Regions from separate parts of the Aminiphilus sp. genome, predicted to be linked through region 3. Evidence: riboswitches for the same ligand, from Rfam matches in the RefSeq annotation. Region 3 holds a riboswitch; each other region holds the start of a gene.
The links. Region 3 has a riboswitch for cobalamin ahead of cbiE (precorrin-6y C5,15-methyltransferase (decarboxylating) subunit CbiE). Riboswitches for the same ligand answer to the same signal wherever they lie in the genome.

Region 1 (5,115 bases), on a different contig from region 3:
CGCCTTCTCTGGGGGGCGTTTTCCTTTCTGCTTCTCGCGGGACTCTTCGGCGCGTCCTTCTTCGGACTTTTTCTGAGCGCGCTGGCACCGTCGGATTTCGTCTCCCTCGCCATCGCCACCTCCCGGGAGGGACGACCCGCCGCGGCGCTCGGCATCCTCGACTTCTGCCAAGCCCAGGGCATCGGCGACGCGGAATCACTGGAAATTCTCCGGGAGCGCCTCGTGCCTCCTCCGACGGAGCGGGCATTGCGGACGTTCGTTCCTTCCGGAGAAGCATCGCTTGACGAGGACGCACTTCGGGGAGCCCTGGTACGACGCCTCGGCCTGGATGCCGCTTTGGGATGGACCGTCTCGCCCGGAACATGGCTCACCGGTGTCCAGGAAAGTGAGGCAACGACCGGAACGGTGCGTGCCTACGGGCCGGGAGACCTTCTCCGGGTGGAGCAGGTCCTTGCCTCGGTAGGCAGTGATGGCGCTCCGACGATCGTTTCCGCCGGCAAGGAACTCGCGACGCTCCTCACGGCTGCGGAAAAAGCTCTTTCGACCAAAGACGCGAACAAGGGCGACATCGCCTCGCCCGACGAGGCGGGGCGAGCGCTTCTGACCGCATCCTCTCCAGAGGCGACGACCCTCCTGTGGACCCTCTACGGCAATGCAGGGTGGCACGCCGCATCGGTGTTCTCCATCCTGAGCTTGGCTGCCACGCCGACGGACCTCGCCGACGCGTCGGCCATGCTGCAACGTCTCGGCCCGGAAAATCGGGCTTTCCTGGAGATCACCCGAACATGGGGCCTCGCCGCCTCCCGTCGTTTCGGGGAACTCAAAGCGCCCCAGGCCTTTCTGGAGGGATTGCGGAGAAATCCCAAGGGAGCCTTCGGTCTTGCGGCCTATCTGGCTCTCCGCGAGGGAGATACCCGACTCGCCTCTCTCGGAGCGGTGTCACCCGGCATCGCCCGCTTCATGATTCCCGCGGGTCGCCTGTTCCTGTTTCCCGCCATGCTCCTGAACCTGCTTCCCCCCTGGGGGACACCTTCGGTCTTCCTCGGCGCAGGAGGATTTCTGCTGCTCTGGATCTTTCTTTCCCTCGTCTCTTCCAGGCGGAGGGCCGACGAGGAGGACCTCCGCCCGGAAAACAGTCCGGACATGCCGGAGGAGACCGTCGAAACGGAAAAACGCAGTTCCCTCCCGAAGAGAGGGAGCGGCGCAGGAAAACGACTCGGCCTCGGACTGGCTTTTCTCGTCCTCGTCGTCCTCGCCGCGGGAGGAGGGCATTTTTTCCTGCGGAACACCCTTTTCCAACCGTCGCCCCATTTCAGGGAAAGCAGGGAGCGGCACATCGCAGGGAAACTTTCCGTCTCTTCCGGAAAAGCGCTCTCCGAGGCCGTCGCAACGGCGGCAACGCGGACGGAAAACACTGCCGCAGCCCTTGCCGACACTTGGCTCGACGCACAGACGCGACGTCTGGACGCGGATTTTCTTCCCTGGCTCACCATGGCCTGGCAACGCTGGTTCGTTCGCACCGCTCCTCTTCTTCCCTCGGACGGGGAACTCGTAGCCGATACGGGAGAACTGGTGCAGGAGGCCTTCGCCCTCCGGGTGCTGCGACTGCATGCCGCGTCGTCGGAATGGAAAGCCATGGTGGAGCGCATTGCCCAAACCTTCGGCGCCACCCTGGACGCGACCCTTCTCCCGGTGAAACAGGCGGCGGAGGTGGACGATCCGACCTGGGCACGCCTTCTGGAAGGGCAATTCGTCCTCCTGGTGTTCGCCGACGGAAGAACAGAAAGCGTGTCTCTCGGAAATCTCCTCGGCGACGGCCGAGGACTCGTTCCCTTTCTTGAAGCATCCCTGAAGCCGCTTCTGAAAGGAAACGGCGGGGAAACAACGCGTTTCTCCCCGGAGCTTCCGGGAGAGAAATTCCGCCTTGTGCACCGCAGCGAAGAACCTTCCTGGTACCGGCGTACCGCCCTGGAACGAGGGGCACGCGTGGCCGAACGAGTCGGTGGCCCGCTTCTTCCATCGCTTACGGACGCAGGATATATCGTGATGGAATCCCTCGCCTCGGGGCGGAGCCCTCTGGTGGAAATGCCCGTTCTTCGCCGGGCTTTCGCGGAGTCTCTCTCCGCTCAAAGAGCAGGACTCGCGGGTGATTCCGCCGGAGGATTCCGAAGAGCACTGGATTTCGTGACGGAGATGCTCACCCGGAGTATCTCTCTGGAGGCAGCCACCGGACATTGAGAACGGGAGGGGGGTTCCTCTCGTCCCGTTTTCGCGTATACTTGCCCCTGATGGAGACCGTCTGAAGGAAACTTCGGCAGCAGGTCTTTCCGGTGTCGCCCCCGCTCTCCGGGCGGCACTCCACAACTCGAAAGGAAACGTTTCCGGTTTTCGGAGAACCGCCGCCGTGCCCTCCGGTGGCGTCACAAAAGTTTTCCGAACGGGAAGCCGGTGTAAATCCGGCACGGCCCCGCCACTGTAAGCGCGACGACGCCGCATGGAACCACTGAAACCCCAGGTTTCGGGAAGGGGCGGCGAAGAAGGACCGCGAGTCAGGAGACCGGCCGGAAACGGGTGAGGAGGTGATGTCTGCGTGGGCGGACGCGCTCCCAAGCTCGTCTTGGGGACCGCGGTGTACGCCGCGGTCCCGTCCTGTTGAAGCGCTTGCGAAAAAAGACGAACGGACGTGTCACCGTCCGTTTCGGCCATCTCTCGAAGCGAACGGATCCAAAGATGCGTTTCGAGAGAACGGATGCGTTCGTTCATCGAAATCCTTTCCCCCGGGAAACGAGACTCTCGAACAGGAGGAAGCAAACATGACCCGTTCCGGATTGGTACTTCTCTGCTGCGCTCTTTTCCTCGCGGCCTTTTCTTCCAGCGAGGCCTTCGCCATGGGACACGGCAAGGCGGCCCCCGAGAAAAAGGGCATTCTCGTCGTCGCCTTCGGCACCTCCGTACCCGAGGCGCGGAGCGCCATCGACACCCTCGTGGACGCCGCACGGAAGGCTTTCCCCGACGCGGAGGTCCGCACGGCCTATACGTCCAACATCATCCGCAGAAAAGTCCTCGCCGAAGAGGGCACGGTCATCGACTCTCCGCTGATCGCCCTGGCGCGCATGCAGGACGAGGGCTTCACCCACGTGGTGGTACAGCCCACCCACGTGATCCGCGGCGAGGAATTCGACGATCTCGCGGAAGTGACGGACGCCCTGGCCCGCCTGGAGCGAAAATACTCCTTCAAGGCCGTCGCCATGGGCGATCCTTTCCTCTCCTCTTTCGAGGACTACGGCAAGATGGTCTCCATTCTCCAGAGAACCTACGGAGACCGAGCAAAGGGCGACGGCGCGGTGGTCTTCATGGGACACGGTTCACCCCATCCGGCGAACGCCGCCTACTCGCAGATGCAGCTTCTCTTCGACGAGCGGGGATTGCGCTTCGCCCTCGGTACCGTCGAGGGGTTCCCTTCCCTCGATATGGTTCTGGAACGCCTTGAGACCATGGGGGCAAAGCGAGTGACCCTGGTGCCCTTCATGATCGTCGCGGGAGACCACGCCCGGAACGACATGGCGGATCCGGAGGATCCCGAATCCTGGCGCAGTGTTCTGGAGTCGAAAGGATACCGGGTGAACCCCGTCATCGAGGGACTCGGAAGCAATCCCGAGGTGGCGGCTCTCTTCGTGGAACACCTCCGCGTCACGGCGCAGCACGTCTTCTAGAACACCGGGACGCGCACAAGAAACCGGGGCTCCCGGACGCTCTTTCCGAGAGCCCCGACAGGTTCGGCTTTTTTCATGGCGACACACCCCAGGGAGGAATGCTCCGTGCCCCTATCGGAACACGCCACCGGCGCCAGTGCCGGTCCCGAACATTCCCAGAGCGGCTCCCTTTCTGCCGGTGACGACACCCTCCACCGCATGGCAACTCTGGAGGCATCCCGCAGGCGGCGCGCCCTGCGGCTCGGAGCGCTCCTCTTTCTCGGCCTCCTCCTGGTGGGCACCTGGCGACTCCTCGCGGGCCCCATGGACGTCCCTCCCGGAGCAGTGCTCTCGCTCCTGAATCCCTTCGCCGATGCAACAACCCTGCCACAGCAACAGGCCCTGGTGGTGCGCACCGTCCGCCTCCCCCGTCTTCTGGCGGCCACCGCGTCTGGGGCGGCTCTCTCCGTCTCGGGCGTCGTTCTCCAGGCGCTGCTGGGCAATCCGCTTGCGGAACCCTACACATTGGGCATCGCCGCGGGAGCGGCCCTGGGGGCTTCCCTCGGCATCTTCCTCGGCGGCATCTGGGTACCCGCCGCAGCCTTTTGCGGTGCCGCCCTCGCCCTTTCCCTCGCCTTCGCCCTCGCCTGGAGATCCGGAGGCAATTCTCCCGTGCACCTCGTCCTGGCGGGCATCGTGGTGAGCGCCATCCTTTCCGCGGGAGTGACACTCCTCAAGGCCATCTCGGAAGAGCGCATGGCTGCCATCGTCCTTTGGCTCATGGGGGGGTTTTCCGGCGCCTCCGTGTCGGCGGCGGGCTCCGCCTGGATCGGCGCGGCCGCCGTAACGCTTCCCGCCTGGTGGTGGGGGCGGGAGCTGGACGCCATGTCCCTCGGAGAAGGGCGGGCGGCGCTCCTCGGCGTGAACGAAAAGCGGCTCCGCCTCGTCCTCCTGGGAGCGGCCTCTCTGGCGGCCTCTCTCGTGGTGGCCCATTTCGGCATCATCGGCTTCGTCGGTCTCGTGGGGCCTCACCTCCTGCGCCTTCTCGCAGGCCCCGCCCATCGAACCCTCCTCCCTCTCGCCTTCGTCGCGGGCTGTCTCCTCCTCGCCGGCGCGGACGGAGCGGCCCAGCAGCTCGGCGAACTTCCCGTGGGAGTCGTGACGGCCCTCGCGGGGGGCCCCGTCTTCTGCTGGATTCTTCTGCGTACCCGGGGACGCGCCTCCTCGTGAGCTACCGCCTGGAAAACCTCTCCGTCGGCTACAGGGCGCGTCCGGTGCTCCGAAACCTCTCGGGAGAGATCAGGCATGGACGCATCACCGCACTCCTCGGCCCCAACGGCAGCGGAAAGAGCACCCTTCTCGGCTGCCTCGCGGGGCTCCTCCCCCACGAGGGCAACCTCTTTCTCCGAGACCTCCCGGAAAA
Region 2 (5,115 bases), on a different contig from region 3:
CTGTACCGGAATCCTCCTTTTTCCATGGTGATCACATCCATGCACCTCCTTTTCTCTGGCGTTTCTTGAGCAGGAACGCGAAAAGCGGGGCTCCCGCGAGCGCCGTCAATATCCCGATCGGAATCTCCGCCGCGGTCAGGCTTCTGGCGATGTCGTCCATCAGGATGAGATACGACGCGCCGAGAAGCGCCGACACGGGAAGCAGCTTCCTGTGGTCGGACCCCACCAGCATGCGCGCCATATGCGGGACGACAAGCCCCACCCATCCCACGATCCCTGCCAGTGCCACGGTTGCCGCAGTGATCAGCGTCGTGCAGGCGAGGACAAGCCACCTGTTGCGGTGGACGTTCATGCCGAGGGACTCCGCCTCCTCCTGCCCCAACGAGAGGACGTTGATCCTGAACCTGATCAGGTGCAGCAGCGTTCCCGCACAGCAGATCACCGGAGCGGCGAAGAGCAGCCTTTCCCACGACGACGACGCAAAACTGCCCATGAGCCACATGACGATTGCGGGGAGCTTGTTGTAGGGATCGGCCACATACTGGCCGAGAGAGGTGAGCGCCGTGAAGAACGCGCTGATGACCACGCCGCCGAGCACGAGCGAGAGAAGAGATTCCTCCCGTTCGCCCGAGCCGAGGCTCCAGACGGCGACCATCGCCAGAAGGCCGAAGACAAAGGCGAGGGGAATCACCGCGAAAAGGCCGTCGAAGAACAGAATCGCCACCGCGCCGCCGAACCCCGCCCCGGAGGAAACGCCGATGATCTGCGGTCCTACCAGGGGATTGCGGAAGACGCCCTGAAGAGCCGCTCCGGCGAGTGCCAGTCCTCCTCCGGCGAGCAGGGAACCCAGAACGCGGGGAAGGCGGATGAGAAGGACCACAGAGGTTTCCTGGGGAGTCCAGGAAGCCTCTGTGGGAAAAAGCACCGAGAGCAGGATTCGGGCAACACGCTCCACGGGAACGGGAAAACGCCCGATCGCCAGAGAGAACAGGGCGACTGCCGCCGTCAGGGCAAGAAGCACTCCTGCAAGAAGGGGGAAGGGAACGGCGCGGTGTCGTTCGGTCACGATGCCCTACTGTGCCCTTCCGAAGAGAGCTTCGTAGTGCGCGCTTCCCCGGTTTCTCTCCATTCCGAGAATATGCTCGTACTGCGCCCGGGAGAGGGTTTTTCCGTAGAGGAGGGTGTAGGCTTTTTCCATTTCTCCGGGAAGGTCGAACCTGTCCCGCCCGGGATGGAGAACGGAGGACATCCACATCCACATGAGGGGCGTCTCCTGATTGGGGGGATCCCAGCGGTAACCTCCGAGGGGGAGCTTGTAGACGCGGCGGTTCTTTACCGCGGAGACTCCCTTGAGCCGCTCGTCGGCGTAGACATGCTCGGGGGTGAGATCCCGCTCGAAACCGTTGAGCAGAATGACCTCCGGATCCCACAGCAGAATCTGTTCCTCGTTCACGGCGGCGAATCCGTCGATCTCTTCCGCGGCGACGTTTTTGCCTCCCGAGAGGACGATCGAGACGTCGTTGTGCGTGTTCTTTCCGGCGACCTGATAGTTGGCGAGAAAACGGAGGAAATAAAGCGTCCGTGGTTTTTCGGAATCGGGGATGGCCTCGCTTCTCCGGGTGAGCTGTTCGCGGGTCTTCCTGTGCCAGTCGAGAATCGTGGCAGCCTTCTCCTGCTTTCCGAGGATGGCGCCGAACGTCTCGATCCATCCCTCAAGGTATTCCTGGGTGCCGTACTTGAAGAGCGCGATCTTCATCCCCGCATCCAGCAGGGGGATGTAGAGATTGTCGCCGAAGTTCCCCCACTGGAAGACGATGTCCGGTGCGAGGCTCATGAGCGACTCCACGTTGGGCTGGAACCCCTCTCCCTGGACGATATCGCTGCGGATCCGCAGCGCCTCGGGGAAGAATTCGGAAAGGATTTCCCCCTCGATGGCCGTCTTCGAGAGCGGATTCATTCCCACCAGCCGTTCCGAAGAGCCGTCGATGGCGAGCACCATGCTGGCGGCCGGAATGGGAATGGTGACGATGCGCTTGACCGGGCCTTCGATCACGACCTCTCTTCCGGCCTGGTCCGTGACGACCGTTTGCGCCCCATCTCCGGGCGACATGAGAAAGCACACGAGGAACAGGGCGCATAGTCCCGTTCCGACAACCCGAAGCCTGTTTCCCAACATCCTGTGCATGAAACGATCTCCTCTCTTTCTGGCACATCTCACCGACACATGACGCTTTCCGGCAGATATTCCGACGGCGGCGCGAGTGTTAGAATCATCTAACACTCGCGCAACATAACAAAACCCCCGCGTCTTGTCAAATCCTTTTTTTCACTCGTGTGGCTGGACAGTGATAGTGTCACCCCTGGGCGGGACGATGAACATGTCATCCATGACGAACAGGGGCGACGAAGGCGTGCGGCCTTTCCGGTGTCCCTGTAGAATGAGGTGAGGCGTCGTCGTGCGTGGCCTCTTTGCCGCCTGTCGGGAGGCGGGAGGCGCGCAGGTCGGGGGGGACACACGGAAAAGAGACCGTCTTCCGCCGAACGGGGCAAAGCTATCGTATGGGGGGAATGGCTCCATGTCCGGGGAAAAGATCCGGAAAAGCGCCGGGTATGCGGAGTTCAAGCCGGTGTGCACCGTCAAGGCCTCGGAGGCGATTTACGAACAGATCCGGCGCAGCATTCTCGACGGCCGGTTCAAGGTGGGGGACAAGCTCCCCTCGGAGCGGACCCTCATCACCCAGTTCAAACGCAGCCGCCCCACCGTGCGGGAGGCGCTGCGCATGCTCGAACAGAGCGGCCTGGTCCGGATCGTTCCCGGTGGCGGCACCACGGTGCAGCACTTCGCCGCGTCGAACATCGAGGAGCCCTTGGAGACGATGCTCCATCTGGAGCGGATCTCCGCGAAGGAGATCTACGAGTTTCGCATCGTCCTCGAACAGGCCATGCTCGCCTGGTGTGTGGAGCGCCGCACCGGCGAGGACCTCCGCGCCTTTCGGGAGATCGTCGCCGCCGCGGAGGGCTGTCTGGGGCACTGGGAGACGTTTCTTCTCCAGGATCTGGCGTTCCATCGGCGCATCGCCGAAGCGGGGCGCAACGGCCTTGTGGCCGTGGTCTACCGGGTGCTGTACCGCATTCTCTCCCAGAGTATGGGGGAGCGCTTTCAAAGCCTCGACGCGGAGGAATCGCTCCTGCATCAGCGGGAGATCCTCGAGTGTCACCGGAACCTGACCTGTTACATCGAGGCGCGGAACCTGGAGGCCGCCCGCGGTTGCCTCGAAAGGCACCTGGACAGGTATCGGACGCTCTTCTGCTGACGCGCCCCCGGTTTCCGCCGGGGGTCAGGCCTCCCGCTCGGCCCGTCTGCCGCCGAAGGCGTGGATGGTTCTCGTGCCTGCGGTGCAGCATCCCCCGTGAGCCACGCCGGAGGGGATAAACAGCTCGTCGCCGGGATCGAGCGTCACCGTCCTTCCCGCCATGGTCACGGTGTAGCGCCCGTGCACGCAGACGAGATATTCGTCGTAGTCGTGGACGTGCTCGTCGGAGGTCCTGTCCGCGAAGGACGTCCAGAAGGCCATCTGCGAGCCGTCGGCCCCGCCCGCGACATAGCCCTCGATGTCCTTCGTGTACTGCGAACTCCGCCGGATGCGGTTCGCCGGATTTCTCATGAACGCAGGAAACTCTTCCACAGCGATCACCCTCGTTCCGAAAAGAATGCGATGCTTTCCCTCCGCCGGATACGGCGGCACATCCGGCATTTTGACGGATGCGCTTCTTCCTGTTATGCTACCGCAGGAACAGGGCGACGGAAAGGGAGAAACCTCTTTTTGTCGTTATAGACAGGTTCGCGGAGGGCAGGAAGCCGGTGTGAAGCCGGCACAGCCCCGCTACGGTAAGGATGACGATGCACGGACGACGCCACGGAACGAACCGTTCTGGAAGGCCCGTGCGGAGGATGACTCCGAGTCCGGACACTGCCCCGCGTCGCAAGACTCCTTCCTCGAGGGCGGAAGGTGTCCTTTTCGTTTTCCTCATTCCGGAAAAGGGCACTTCCCAGGAGAAACGGGGTTTCGGACGCGGCGCGTGGGCGAAGGCGCGACGGAAATTCCACTCCGGGGGAGGTGATGTCCGTCTCGAAAGTCCCTCATGGGTGACACTCTTCAAGGAGGAAGGCATCTCCTTGTCCGGCTCCCGAAAGGGGCGGCTCGGCAGGGAAGGCTTTGGAGGGAACCCGAAAGGAGCCGCCGGGAGGCGATGTCTTTTTCGGGTCCGGGAGAAATACGGAAAGGAGACGTGCAGCATGCAGCGGAACAAGGAGCGTTTCTTCCGCATGTCGCGGATCTTCACAGTGATGCTTGTAGTGTTTCTGGCGTTCGGATCGGCCGTCGCGGGGGCCGTGGAGAAGGCGGTCTACGCCACCACGGACTACACGTCGGGGGTTCTTGGAGTGGCCTCGGGGGATTCCGCCGTGAAGGTGGGCTCCGCCGGAGGGGATCCAGCGCTCTTTTCCTTCCAGAAAGACGGGGCCTGGAAGGTGCTCCACCGGGAGACGAACAACTACGGGGCCGCCCTGGACACCTTCACCGTCTACAATCCCGAGAACTGGGGAACCCCGGAGGTGAACAGGACGCTGGGGCACAACATCGCCGGGGCGGCCACCTGGGGAACGTGGCTCTTTCTGGCGAACTACTACAACGACGGCACGGCCTCGTATCTCACCAAGCACGACATGACGAACAACTACGCGCAGGTCGCCTCGGTCAACTTTGACGACGGCGTTGCCGCCAACCTCAGCGAATACGTGAAAAGCGTCCTCGTGGTGAATGATGCGCTCTTCGTCCTCATCGAGCGACGGGATGCCTCCTGGCCTCCCGTGCACGCCGCAGGTTCGCTGGTGAAGCTCGATCCCGCCTCCCTGGAGGAGATCGGCCGGGTTGCGGTGGGCAAGAATCCTTCCGCCATGGCCTATGCACCCACCTTGGGCAAGATCCTCGTCACGTCCTTCGGCGGCGCGAAGAACGCCTCCGGGACCACCGCCATCGAGGCGGTCTCGGTGTCCACCCTCGAAAAGAGCACCTTCGCCACCGCGGCGGATCTTCCGGCGAGCGCCGCCGCCTA
Region 3 (5,115 bases):
CGAGAAGAGCGGCGCGGACGGGGGCCTTCGTGAGGGGGATTCCCTCGTCCCTCGAAAACCAGGAATCGGGGAGGACGCCTGTGGGGAGGGGGTTTTCTCCGGCTCCGGCGCCGTCTTCCAGGAGAAAATCCCTGCGGGGCGGCTCGACCTCGGGGGGGTCGAGCCAGAGAAGAGGCAGGCGTCCCCGAGGCTCCATGGTTGCCAGCTCCGAGAGCGTTCCCTCCGTGATGGATTCCTCCGGCAGGCCCAGATCCCAGGCGAGCGCGCCTTTGCGCTCCGGGCCGAGGCGATCTGCCAGCTCCCGGAGCTGTGTCGGAACCCGCTCCCATCCGCCCAAAAGGACCACCGCCTCGCTCTGGAGGGCGGCGAGCGCTCCTCCGGTGGTCCTCGTCCCCGGGGATGCCTCCGCGGAGGGGCGTTCGCCCGTTGATGGGTGGAGCTCCTCCGGATTTTCGAGCGTCCGTCCGTGCAGGGAGAGGGTGGGGACGTTCACCCAGGAGCGGCCGCGTCGTGCCGCCAGAAGCTGCATGCTGGAGATGCCCGGAACGAGCCGGACCTTTTCAGGACCGAACCGGCGCACCAGAGAGGATGCGAGACTGTAGAACCCCGTGTCGCCGCTCACCAGGACGCCCACGGGGCCTTTTTCGAGAAGTTCCGCCACACGCCGCAAGGTCGCCTCGGTTCCCCGGGGCAACTCCTCCAGGTGTTGCGGCGCCACGGAAGGACCTGCCGCAACGAGGGCGAGAAAACGGGCGTCTCCGAGAAGAAACGGCACGGACGCCGCCGTTTGCATTGCCGCCCGGGTCACCTGTTCGGCGCCGCCGGGTCCCATGCCGATGCAGAAGATGTTGTTCATGGCCCTCTCCACGCTTTCCTCAACGTGCGCAATGTCCCGTACTCCGCTTTGTGGACTGAATGCCTCTCTTCCGTCGTCGTTTCTCCGACGCCGCAGAAGAAGACGAAACAAGGAGGGCGAGATCTCCGCGCCCTCCTCCGCAGGTTTTCCAATGAAACCGGCCGAGGCAGCCTGCCGCCCGCGCGGACGCTCCCCTTCCAGAACAGATCGGTCTCCTGGCTTCCGTTCGTCCTACTTCCGCCCCTTCCCAGAGCTTGACTCCAGTGGGATGTGCGCGGTTTCGTCCCGGCTACAGTGGCGAGGGCCGCACCGGCGTGCTACCGGTTTCCCGTCACCTGTTCTGGCGAACTATGGCCACGCCAGCTGACGCCAAAAGAAGCGTCCGCGGGCGTGCATCTCGAAGTCTTGTCAATTATACCTCCGATCCTTCCGGGGAATCCTTCGGAGGAGTTTCGTTTTTTTGCGCGTTCCCCGCGTCTTCGAGAAGACACGACCAGGCGGCGCGTTTCGCTTCGAAGGAACGCCCCGCGTGGGCTGGGCTGGTGGAGGGAAGCCGGATCCCTGGGAGCGTCCGCAGCCGCTCGGGGAGCAGAGCCCGCACATGGCGGCGGAAGGCGCTTTCCGCGGTGCTTCCGTTGAAATAGATGATGCGGATCTGTGGATGGGCCGCGAAGAAGGTGCCGAAGTCGTTGGGAACGATGGAGGATGCCACGATGTCCGCATCGAGGCTTCCCGGCCGTTCACAGCAGGCGAGGACGTCCCAGAGGGCGATGCGGGCCCGGCGGAGGGCTTCGCAGCGCTCGACATAGGGCGCGTCGGGATCGAAACCGAGCAGAGCTCCGAGAATCGGCCAGAAGGCGTTGCGCGGATGGCCGTAATACTCGCCCTTCGCCAGAGATGCCTCGCCGGGCATGCTGCCCAGGACGAGGCGGGTCGCGTCGCTCCGGGCGATGGGAGGAAAGCCACGAAGAAGCGTCATGTCCTGCAGGGCGCTTGCGACTTTTTTGTGTCGCGGAGAACGCCTCTCCCGGGCGCGCTCGCGGGACAGGATGGGATCGCCTGCATCGACCAGGAGGAAAACGTGTCCGTGGTGCGAGTTCGTTCGTGGGAGACGTTCATTCTGGGTGCACTGCTTCGAGCCTGCGAACCCAATCGTCGAACAGAGAGCATTCTCTCCGAATTGTGCTCAGGCCGATTTCCCGAGCTCCCAAGATGGGGTGGAGCGGCTTGTCGTAGTTCCGAAAGAGTTTTTCTATGCGCTTGCTTGGAGCGGTTTCCGGGCCGTCATCAATGTATTCGGGTGAGGAAAATCCGCGTCGTATTTCCGTAAAAGCTTCGGAGAGTTCAGAATGCCCCAGGCTTTTTGCCAGGCTTTCCGGTCGGCTGAAAAGCAGCGCCTCGAATTCGTGCATTTGCACATAGGGAATGAACCGTCGAGAGGCATCCTCGCCGAGATCGTGTTTTACGCGGTCGGCGAGGGCCGAGACAACGGAGAAGTAGCGGCTCTCCACGTTTCGGAATTTGCCGGCGTCGCTTTTTCCCGGAAAATCCGACGGCAGGGCGTAGTAATCGAGAAAGGTGGTGCAGAAACACTCGATGTCACGTAACAGGCGCTCCCTGATGTCGAAAAGGAGGCGAGCATACCCGACGTTGCCGCCCTTGTGTCCCGGCCTGCCCAATTGCGATGGCAGCAGAAGAATTTTCTCCGCCGAAAGGGGGACAAGCAAAAGTTCGTTGATGAACTGCTCTTCCGTGAGTCCCTCGCAGATGACGTGGACGCGAATCATACGCTAGGTCTCCCCCCGAGAAGATTCTTCTCCCAAAGTTCCCCGAGGGAATATTCTTTTAACCATTCGCGGAAGGATCCCTCTTCGTGGCGACGGAACGTCGTAGTCCCCTCTCTCCGTTCTACGACGAGCAGATCCTCGACGGAAAACTCGTTGACGAACGGTACCGATTGTGTGGAAACGATGATCTGTACCCGCCTAGAAACGGAGCGCAGCAGGGAGGCGAGCAGTGCGAGTGCATAGGGATGCAGTCCCAGTTCCGGTTCATCGATGATGATCGTCGAGGGAGGATCTGGTTGTAGCAACGCGGTGACGAGGCAAATAAAACGGATGGAGCCGTCCGACAATTGGCTTGGCCAGAAAGGATAGTCACTCTCCTTTTGTTTCCAGAGAAGACGGATCTGTTCTTCTTCAGATGGCAGTCTCTGTGGTACGAGAAGAAAATCGTCGAAGAAAGGGATTGCGAGTTGCACTACGTTCCTGATGCGCTGATAAATCTCGGGTGTTTCATGGGCCAGACGGTACAAGAACGCGGCGAGATTGGCGGCGTCCCGGCGGAGAAAGGTGTTGTCGTGAAGTGCGCAGAGGCGTTTCACTCCTGCGGTGTCGCTCGTGTCGTGGAAATGAAAAATCTTCCAGCCGGAGATGGAGTTGTAGCAGTATTCCGCGATACTCGCCTTCGGGAATGTTCGCTGTTCTTTGAGTTTCGACTCCAGATGGCCCGAACCCAATGATTTCCACGCGGAGGAATGTGTTCCGTCGAAAAAGGTCTGTTCGTTGATAAAGGCAAACCCCCCGTCCACCGTCGGTTCGAGGGCGAAACTATAGCCATTCGGCCCGAATGTGATTGTGGATTCCAACCTCGTCGTCGCCTTCACGCCGAAGCTTACGATCCGGTCCGCCGATCCCTGGTTTCGCGTCCACCTTTGCAGGCGGCCTTCGACCATTTCACCGAGCATGCGGAAGAAATCGACAAAATTACTTTTTCCCGCGCCGTTGGAGCCGATAAGCACGTTCAGTTCCCTCAGTTTCAATGCGTCGAGGCGGCGAATAGACTTGAACCCCTGAAGTGTGATCCGGTCTATCGGGTATGTAGCGGTCATGGTGCGGTCTTCCCTCCTTCGGATTGCTGCGGCGAAAGCACCGTGAACCCCGTGATCCGCTCGCCGATGGTTCCCGACGGATGCAGGTCCGGAAGTTCCGCGCCGGGGGTGAGGGTGGTGATCACCGTTTTGCCGATGACGTGTCGCCCTTCTCTGCCGTCCTTCAGGGTTCGCACGCCCCAAGTGGTGTGGAGGACCACCGGTTCACCTCTCCAGGAGCCGATGTAGAGCATGATGTGTCCCCGCAGTGCCACCAGCGTCCGGAAAGGGAGTCCCTCCGCGAGGAGGCGCGCCTTCTTTTCCGCCACGGGAAGCCCCTCCAGGGGAAACCACGTGCCGCTCTTTGCCTGGGCCGCGGAGTTGCGGGGAAGCCAGACGCCGAAGGGGGCCAGCAGGTCCCTTGTCGTGGCGGAACAGTCCCTGTTCTGAAGCAGCCCTCCCCAACCGTAGGGTTCCCCCATGACCTCTCCGGCGAGGCGCGCCGCGTTCCACCCTGTGAAGGGAAGGGGCCAGGGCGCCGCCGCTCCTTCGGGAAGTACACCCCGATGGAGGGCGGCCATTCCGTTTTCGTTCCGCACAGGAATGTTCACGAAGCGGAAGGCACCGAGCAACGGATCCCCCGCGACGGGAAGCAGTGTCCCCAGGGGGGCGGTGAAACGGAACGTTCCGGGCTCGTCGCCGGGCTGAAACAGTGCTACGGAGACGGTGTTGCGGCACACCACGAGCCAGGGGCCGCGCTGCCAGCGTTCCATGAAGGCCGCATCCACGAAAGCGAGATGCCGCACATCCACCCATCCCGCGGCGTAGGCGGTCTCGCAGAAGAACCAGGCGCCGTCGGCGGAGGCGTGGGAGACGAAGAGCGCCTCGCCGGGCTTCACCGCCGAATTCTGGAGGTAGTCGAAGGGGTAGCCCTCGCCGGCCATGTCGGAATCGAGAAAAAAGGGCTTGTCCGTGGGAAAGAGTCGGAGCGATGTTTCCTGGAGCGCCACGGCGGGACGGTTCAGGCTTCCGAAGGCCTCCTCCCGGACGTTCGTCCGCATGGCGGCCACCCAGTTTGGAGAGCGGAGGCGCAGGTTTTCGCCGAACCCCTCGCGATTTCCGTAGGCCTTGAAGGGCCAGAGGAGGTCTTCCACCGTGTGGGCCGGTGCGGTGCGTTTCCACGGCGCGAAGTGCTTTTCCAGGAACGCCTGCGCCTTCTCTTTCTGGACCTCCTCGTCCACGAGGCACGTCGCGGGGTTTCCGGAGAGATAGAGGAGCGGTTCCTGGGGCAGGCGGCGCAGATCGAGGATCTCCGGAAATTCCCTGGCCGACGCCGCATCCGTTCCGAAGCACAGGAGGGCGAGGACGCAGAGAACGAGGAGGTGCAGGG
Region 4 (5,115 bases), on a different contig from region 3:
GCTCCGCGCTGGGGGCGACGAAGCGGCTGTCGTTCAGGACGAGCTGTTCCGGCAGTTCGAACCGGAAGGGAGGGAGCCCCAGCTTCGCCGCGAGTTCCCGGGGGTCCGTCAGCCTTCCCGTCAGGGCCGACGCGGCGGCTACCTCGGGGCTCACCAGATAGACCTGGCCCGTCTTGTGGCCGCAGCGGCCGAGGAAGTTTCGGTTGATCGTCCGGAGGGACACGCCCTCCGTGGGCGGTGCGAAACCCATGCCGATGCAGGCGCCGCAGCTCGATTCGAGAATGCGCACTCCCGCGGCCACCAGAGCGCCCAGATGTCCCCGACGCTCCGCCTCGAGAATCACCTGAATGCTGCCGGGGGAGATACCCGCGCTCACCGAAGGTGTGACGGCCCGTCCTTTCAGCAGATGAGCCACGGCGGCGATGTCCCGGAGGGAGGAATTCGTGCAGGAGCCGAACATGATCTGATCCACGGGAAGCCCTGCGAGTTCCCGCACCGGCACCACCCGGTCGGGCTGGAAGGGCTGGGCCACCAGCGGCTCCAGGGTGGAGAGGTCGATGTCGAGCACCTCGTCGTAGACGGCGTCCGCGTCGGCGGTGATCCCCACCCACTGGTGCTCGCGCCCCTGGGCGCGGAGCCATGCCCGGGTCACGTCATCGCTGGGGAAGAGGGACGAGGTCGCCCCCGTCTCGGCCCCCATGTTCGTGATGGTGGCCCGGTCGGGGACCGAAAGCCCCGCCACGCCGGGGCCGCCGTACTCCAGAATGCGCCCCACGCCTCCCTTGACGGTGAGGCGGCGGAGTACCTCCAGGACAACGTCCTTGGCGGAGACGAAGGGGGCGAGTTCTCCCGAGAGGCGCACCAGGGTGATCTTCGGCAGCGGCGTGTAGAACGGTTCTCCCGCCATGGCGAGGGCCACGTCCATGCCGCCCGCGCCGATGGCGAGCATGCCCACGCCTCCGGCGGTGGGTGTGTGGGAGTCACTGCCCAGAAGCGTTTTTCCGGGCCTGGCGAAGCGCTCCAGGTGCACCTGGTGGCAGATGCCGTTTCCCGCGGGGGAGAAGAGCATGCCGTATCTGGCCGCCACGTCCTGGAGATAGCGGTGATCGTCGGGATTGCGGAAATCCTCCTGAATCATGTTGTGGTCCACGTAGCTCACGGAGAGCTCCGTCCGGACCTTCTCCACGCCGATGGCCTCGAACTGGAGGCAGGCCATGGTGCCCGTCGCGTCCTGGGTCAGGGTCTGATCGATGCGGATGCCCACGCGGCTTCCGGTTTTCGCGTCGGGCTGTTCCAGCTCGACCAGATGGGTCTGGAGAATCTTCTGTGCCACGGAAAAACCCATGTCGTTTCCCACCCTTCGTATGCATCTCGTTTTTGCTGCATCTCCGCTTTCGGAGAGCCCGATGCTCTCCGGTCCTTCCGTTTCTCCGGCGAAGGGGCCGGGCCGACGCGGGAGCGTCTCTGGCGCTCCGCCTCCGGTCGCACCGTTTCGTTCCGGCTCTTCCGGCTCTGCCTCGTGTTCCCCCGCCCGCCGGAACATCTTTCTTCGCCGCCTTCGTTCATTCTGTTCCAACGCACACCGTATTTCCGTCGCCACCCCCTTTCCGTGCTTCCGCTCCGCGCCGCAGTGTGCTTTCTCCCGCGTCTTACCCGGCTGTGGCACCACAGCCGTTTTACTTCGCGTTTCCGGGGTTTTCCCGGAACATCCCCCTGTTTCACGGTGCATGTCCCGGGGGCAAAAATTGTCTATAATTTTTTGATCTAAACATACAAAAACATTGTATTTTAGAATGTTCGGTTTTTAACAGCCTGATCGATGGGTACGAAAAAAGGGCCTCGCGGATGAGGCCCCCTGGGCACGACGCTGCGTTCCTTCCTGTGGCATTCGACTCTCTCGGTGCCCGCGTCGACGGGAAGATGCGCGTCCCCAAGCGGGCATCCGATCTCCGCGGAATGCCGCTCTTCTCGTCGTCAGGCCGGTCTCCTGGCTCCCCTTCATCCTCCATCCGCGCCTTCCCGGTTCCGAAATGGCCGGAACCAGTGGCTTCGCGGTTTCGTCGGGGTTACAGTGGCGGGTCCGCGCCGGTCTTTCACCGGACTTCCCGAGCACCTGACGTCGTTTGATTGTATGCCGATACGGCAGCGTGCGGTTATTGTGGCAATGTTGCTATGGCGTGTCAAGTCAAAGACTAGTGCAATTTTTCTGCTCAATTCAAGAGGTCTGGCGGATCGTTCCAAAGACTCTCTTTTTCGCCTGCCGTCCGACCCGGTGGAGCGGTGCCCGAATCCGCAGGCTCGTGCGGAAATGCCACGGGCGATGCCGTACGCGCAGCGGCGACAGCAGCGAAGGAATGTTTCCCGGAAGTTTTCTGTGCGGGGGTGCCTTTCGTCAGCCTCCCGAACCGTGGTCTTTCCGGCGGATGCCTGTCCGATCACCAGTAACCGCCGCGCTTCCTTCGTCTTCATGAAGACGTCGCCCCTGTTCGTCATGGGTGACATGTTCATCGTCCCGCTCAGGGGTGACACGCTTCCTGTCCGGCCGCACAAAAATGCGTCGTGCCTTGACACGATTCCCTGAAAAAGCGTAGGATGTTCCGGACAAGTGAAACAAAAGCTTGCAGATGCACGGGAATCCGGTGAAAATCCGGAACGGCCTCGCCACTGTAACCGGGACGAACCCGCACAGGTCACTGAAGGCGACTTCGGGAAGACGCGGAAGTAGGATGAACGGGAGTCAGGAGACCGGTCTGCGGGTACAACTCAGGTCTGCGCGGGCGGACGCCGTTGGAAGAAGAGGGAGGACTCCCTCTAAGATGTTGTTATGCAGGGCCGCCGCGAAAGGGCGGCCTTTTTTCGTCCGCCCGGGCGTCGGCTCCGGAGATCTCTGAAGACGAGTCGCTCAGGAAGGATGTTGTGTATGGACAGAGAAGAGCAGGTGCGAACTGAAACGAGCCCTCCCGTTTCCTTCGAGGAATTTCCCTCCGTCTCCTACGAGGAGTGGCGGAAGGAAGCGGAGGCGGCCCTCAAGGGTGCTCCCTTCGAAAAACGTCTCGTCACGCGGACCTACGAAGGCATTTCCCTCCAGCCTCTCTATACGGAGGAGAACGCGCCGCTCTCCGGGCAGGCGGAGACGTTCCCCGGCGCGGCGGATTATCTGCGCGGCACGGATCCCCTGGGCTACGTCCGGGGCGGATGGGCCATCGCCCAGAAGTGCGGCGACGCTCTTCCGGAACGGACCAACGCACTTCTCCGGGAGGAGCTGGCCTCGGGTGCCACGGCGGTCCACATCGCCCTTGACGGGGCGACCCTCCGCTGCCTGGACGTGCCGGACGAGGGGTGTCCCTTCGAGGACGAGGGGGGCGTCTCCCTCGCCACGCTGCGCGATATGGACGCGCTGCTGGACGGCGTGGAGCTGCGCGGCCGGGAGGTGCATCTCTACGGCGGCGAGTCGGCGGCGCCGATTCTGGCGCTCTTCGCCGCACGGCTTCGCGCCCGGGGCGAGGCGGCCCTGCTGGAGGGGATCTCCGGATGCATCGGAGCGGATCCGTTGGGTGCGCTGGCGCTGGACGGAACCCTTTCCTGCCCCCTCGACGCGCTCTACGACGAGATGGGGCTGGTGACCCAGTGGGCGAAAATGCGCATGCCCCGCCTGCGAACCGTCATGGTTCGCGGCGACGTGTACCACGAGGGCGGCGGAAGTGCCGTCCAGGAACTGGGCTGCGCCATGGCGACGGGCATCGCCTACGTGCGCGCCTTCCTGCGTCGCGGCTTTGGCGTGAACACCGCGGCGGCGCAGATGCGTTTCTGCTTCTCCCAGGGAGCGAACTTTTTCATGGAGATCGCCAAACTGCGGGCCGCCCGGATGCTCTGGGCGCAGATCGTCCAGGCTTTCGGAGGAAGCGGGGACGCCTGTCGGATCGACCTCTTCGCGAGCACCTCCCGCTTCACCACAACGATCTACGATCCCTACGTGAACGTGCTGCGCGCTTCCACCCAGGCCTTCTCGGCGGTGGTGGGAGGAGTGAAGGGCATGCACGTGGGGTGGTTCGACGAGGCGGTCCGCCCTCCCGAGGGGCTGTCCCGCCGCATTGCCCGGAACATGCAGCTCCTTCTCCGGGACGAGTTTCACCTGTTGCAGCCCCTGGACCCCGCGGGTGGCTCCTGGTATGTGGAGGCGCTGACGCAGCAGCTCGCGGAGCGGGCCTGGGATTTCCTGCAGCGCATCGAGGCCGAGGGCGGCATGGTGCAGGCACTCCAGTCCGGCCTGGTGCAGCGGGAGATCGGGGACGTTTTCGCGGAGCGCCTGAAGAATCTGGACTTCCGGACGGACCGGGCCGTGGGGGTGAACATGTACGCCAATCTCTCGGAGACGCCGCTTCCTCTTCCCGAGACGGACCGGGCGGCGGTGCGGGAAAGCCGGCGGAGGGCCGTTGCGACCTATCGGGAGCTGATGGACGACCTGTTCCGCCGGGAGCGTCTGGGGGTGCTTCTCGACCAGGTGAGCGGGCCTCCCGGCGCGTTTCTGGATGCCCTCGTCGAGGCGTTTCTCGCGGGAGCCTCGCTGAGCGAGGTGCGGGAGGTGCTGGACGACGGCTTTTCCGGGGATGTCGTGGTCTCGCCTCTCCGTCCCCACCGGTGGACCGAGAAGTACGAGGCCCTGCGGCGGCGCACCGAGGAGGCCGCGGCGCGCACCGGCAGGACGTTCCGGGTGTTTCTGGCGAACATGGGTCCTCTCGCGCAGCACAAGGCCAGGGCCGATTTCAGTGCCGCCTTCATGGAGGTGGCGGGTTTTCAGGTGCTTCGCAACGACGGGTTCGCCACGGTGGAGGAGGCCGTGCAGGCCGCGGCGGCGTCCGAGGCGGACGTGGCGGTGCTCTGTTCCACCGACGAGACGTATCCGGAGCTGGTGCCGCCTCTGGCGGCGGGCATCAAGGCCGCCCGGCCGGACATGGCGGTGCTTTTGGCGGGAGCTCCCGCACCGGAGCACAAAGAGGACTACGTCCGGGCCGGAGTGGACGAGTTCATCCATCTCAGGGCGAACTGTTACGCCGTTCTCGACGCGCTCCTGAGAGCAAGGGGGATCTGCTGATGTACGCGAAGCCCGATTTCTGC

Region 1: linked by a shared signal. The riboswitch ahead of Q1K49_RS00990 (sirohydrochlorin cobaltochelatase) and the one ahead of cbiE (precorrin-6y C5,15-methyltransferase (decarboxylating) subunit CbiE) in region 3 are both predicted to bind cobalamin.
Region 2: linked by a shared signal. The riboswitch ahead of Q1K49_RS06365 (hypothetical protein) and the one ahead of cbiE (precorrin-6y C5,15-methyltransferase (decarboxylating) subunit CbiE) in region 3 are both predicted to bind cobalamin.
Region 4: linked by a shared signal. The riboswitch ahead of Q1K49_RS08895 (methylmalonyl-CoA mutase family protein) and the one ahead of cbiE (precorrin-6y C5,15-methyltransferase (decarboxylating) subunit CbiE) in region 3 are both predicted to bind cobalamin.

Annotation. Positions count from the first base shown of each region.
Region 1 covers NZ_JARKPW010000015.1:5,149-10,263, forward strand. The annotation lists gene Q1K49_RS00985 (hypothetical protein) at 1-2,238, shown strand, start outside; cobalamin riboswitch at 2,366-2,581, shown strand; gene Q1K49_RS00990 (sirohydrochlorin cobaltochelatase) at 2,814-3,713, shown strand; gene Q1K49_RS00995 (iron ABC transporter permease) at 3,819-4,922, shown strand; gene Q1K49_RS01000 (ABC transporter ATP-binding protein) at 4,919-5,115, shown strand, end outside.
Region 2 covers NZ_JARKPW010000106.1:195-5,309, reverse strand. The annotation lists gene Q1K49_RS06390 (ABC transporter ATP-binding protein) at 1-26, opposite strand, end outside; gene Q1K49_RS06385 (iron ABC transporter permease) at 32-1,066, opposite strand; gene Q1K49_RS06380 (ABC transporter substrate-binding protein) at 1,073-2,185, opposite strand; gene Q1K49_RS06375 (FadR/GntR family transcriptional regulator) at 2,577-3,314, shown strand; gene Q1K49_RS06370 (cupin domain-containing protein) at 3,339-3,665, opposite strand; cobalamin riboswitch at 3,822-3,995, shown strand; partial or broken gene Q1K49_RS06365 (hypothetical protein) at 4,298-5,115, shown strand, end outside.
Region 3 covers NZ_JARKPW010000131.1:3,747-8,861, reverse strand. The annotation lists gene cbiE (precorrin-6y C5,15-methyltransferase (decarboxylating) subunit CbiE) at 1-856, opposite strand, end outside; cobalamin riboswitch at 1,044-1,223, opposite strand; gene Q1K49_RS07970 (DNA-deoxyinosine glycosylase) at 1,269-1,835, opposite strand; gene Q1K49_RS07965 (DUF4276 family protein) at 1,972-2,643, opposite strand; gene Q1K49_RS07960 (AAA family ATPase) at 2,640-3,746, opposite strand; gene Q1K49_RS07955 (SH3 domain-containing protein) at 3,743-5,115, opposite strand, start outside.
Region 4 covers NZ_JARKPW010000145.1:10,420-15,534, forward strand. The annotation lists gene Q1K49_RS08890 (aconitate hydratase) at 1-1,345, opposite strand, end outside; cobalamin riboswitch at 1,960-2,132, opposite strand; cobalamin riboswitch at 2,606-2,769, shown strand; gene Q1K49_RS08895 (methylmalonyl-CoA mutase family protein) at 2,921-5,092, shown strand; partial or broken gene Q1K49_RS08900 (methylmalonyl-CoA mutase family protein) at 5,092-5,115, shown strand, end outside.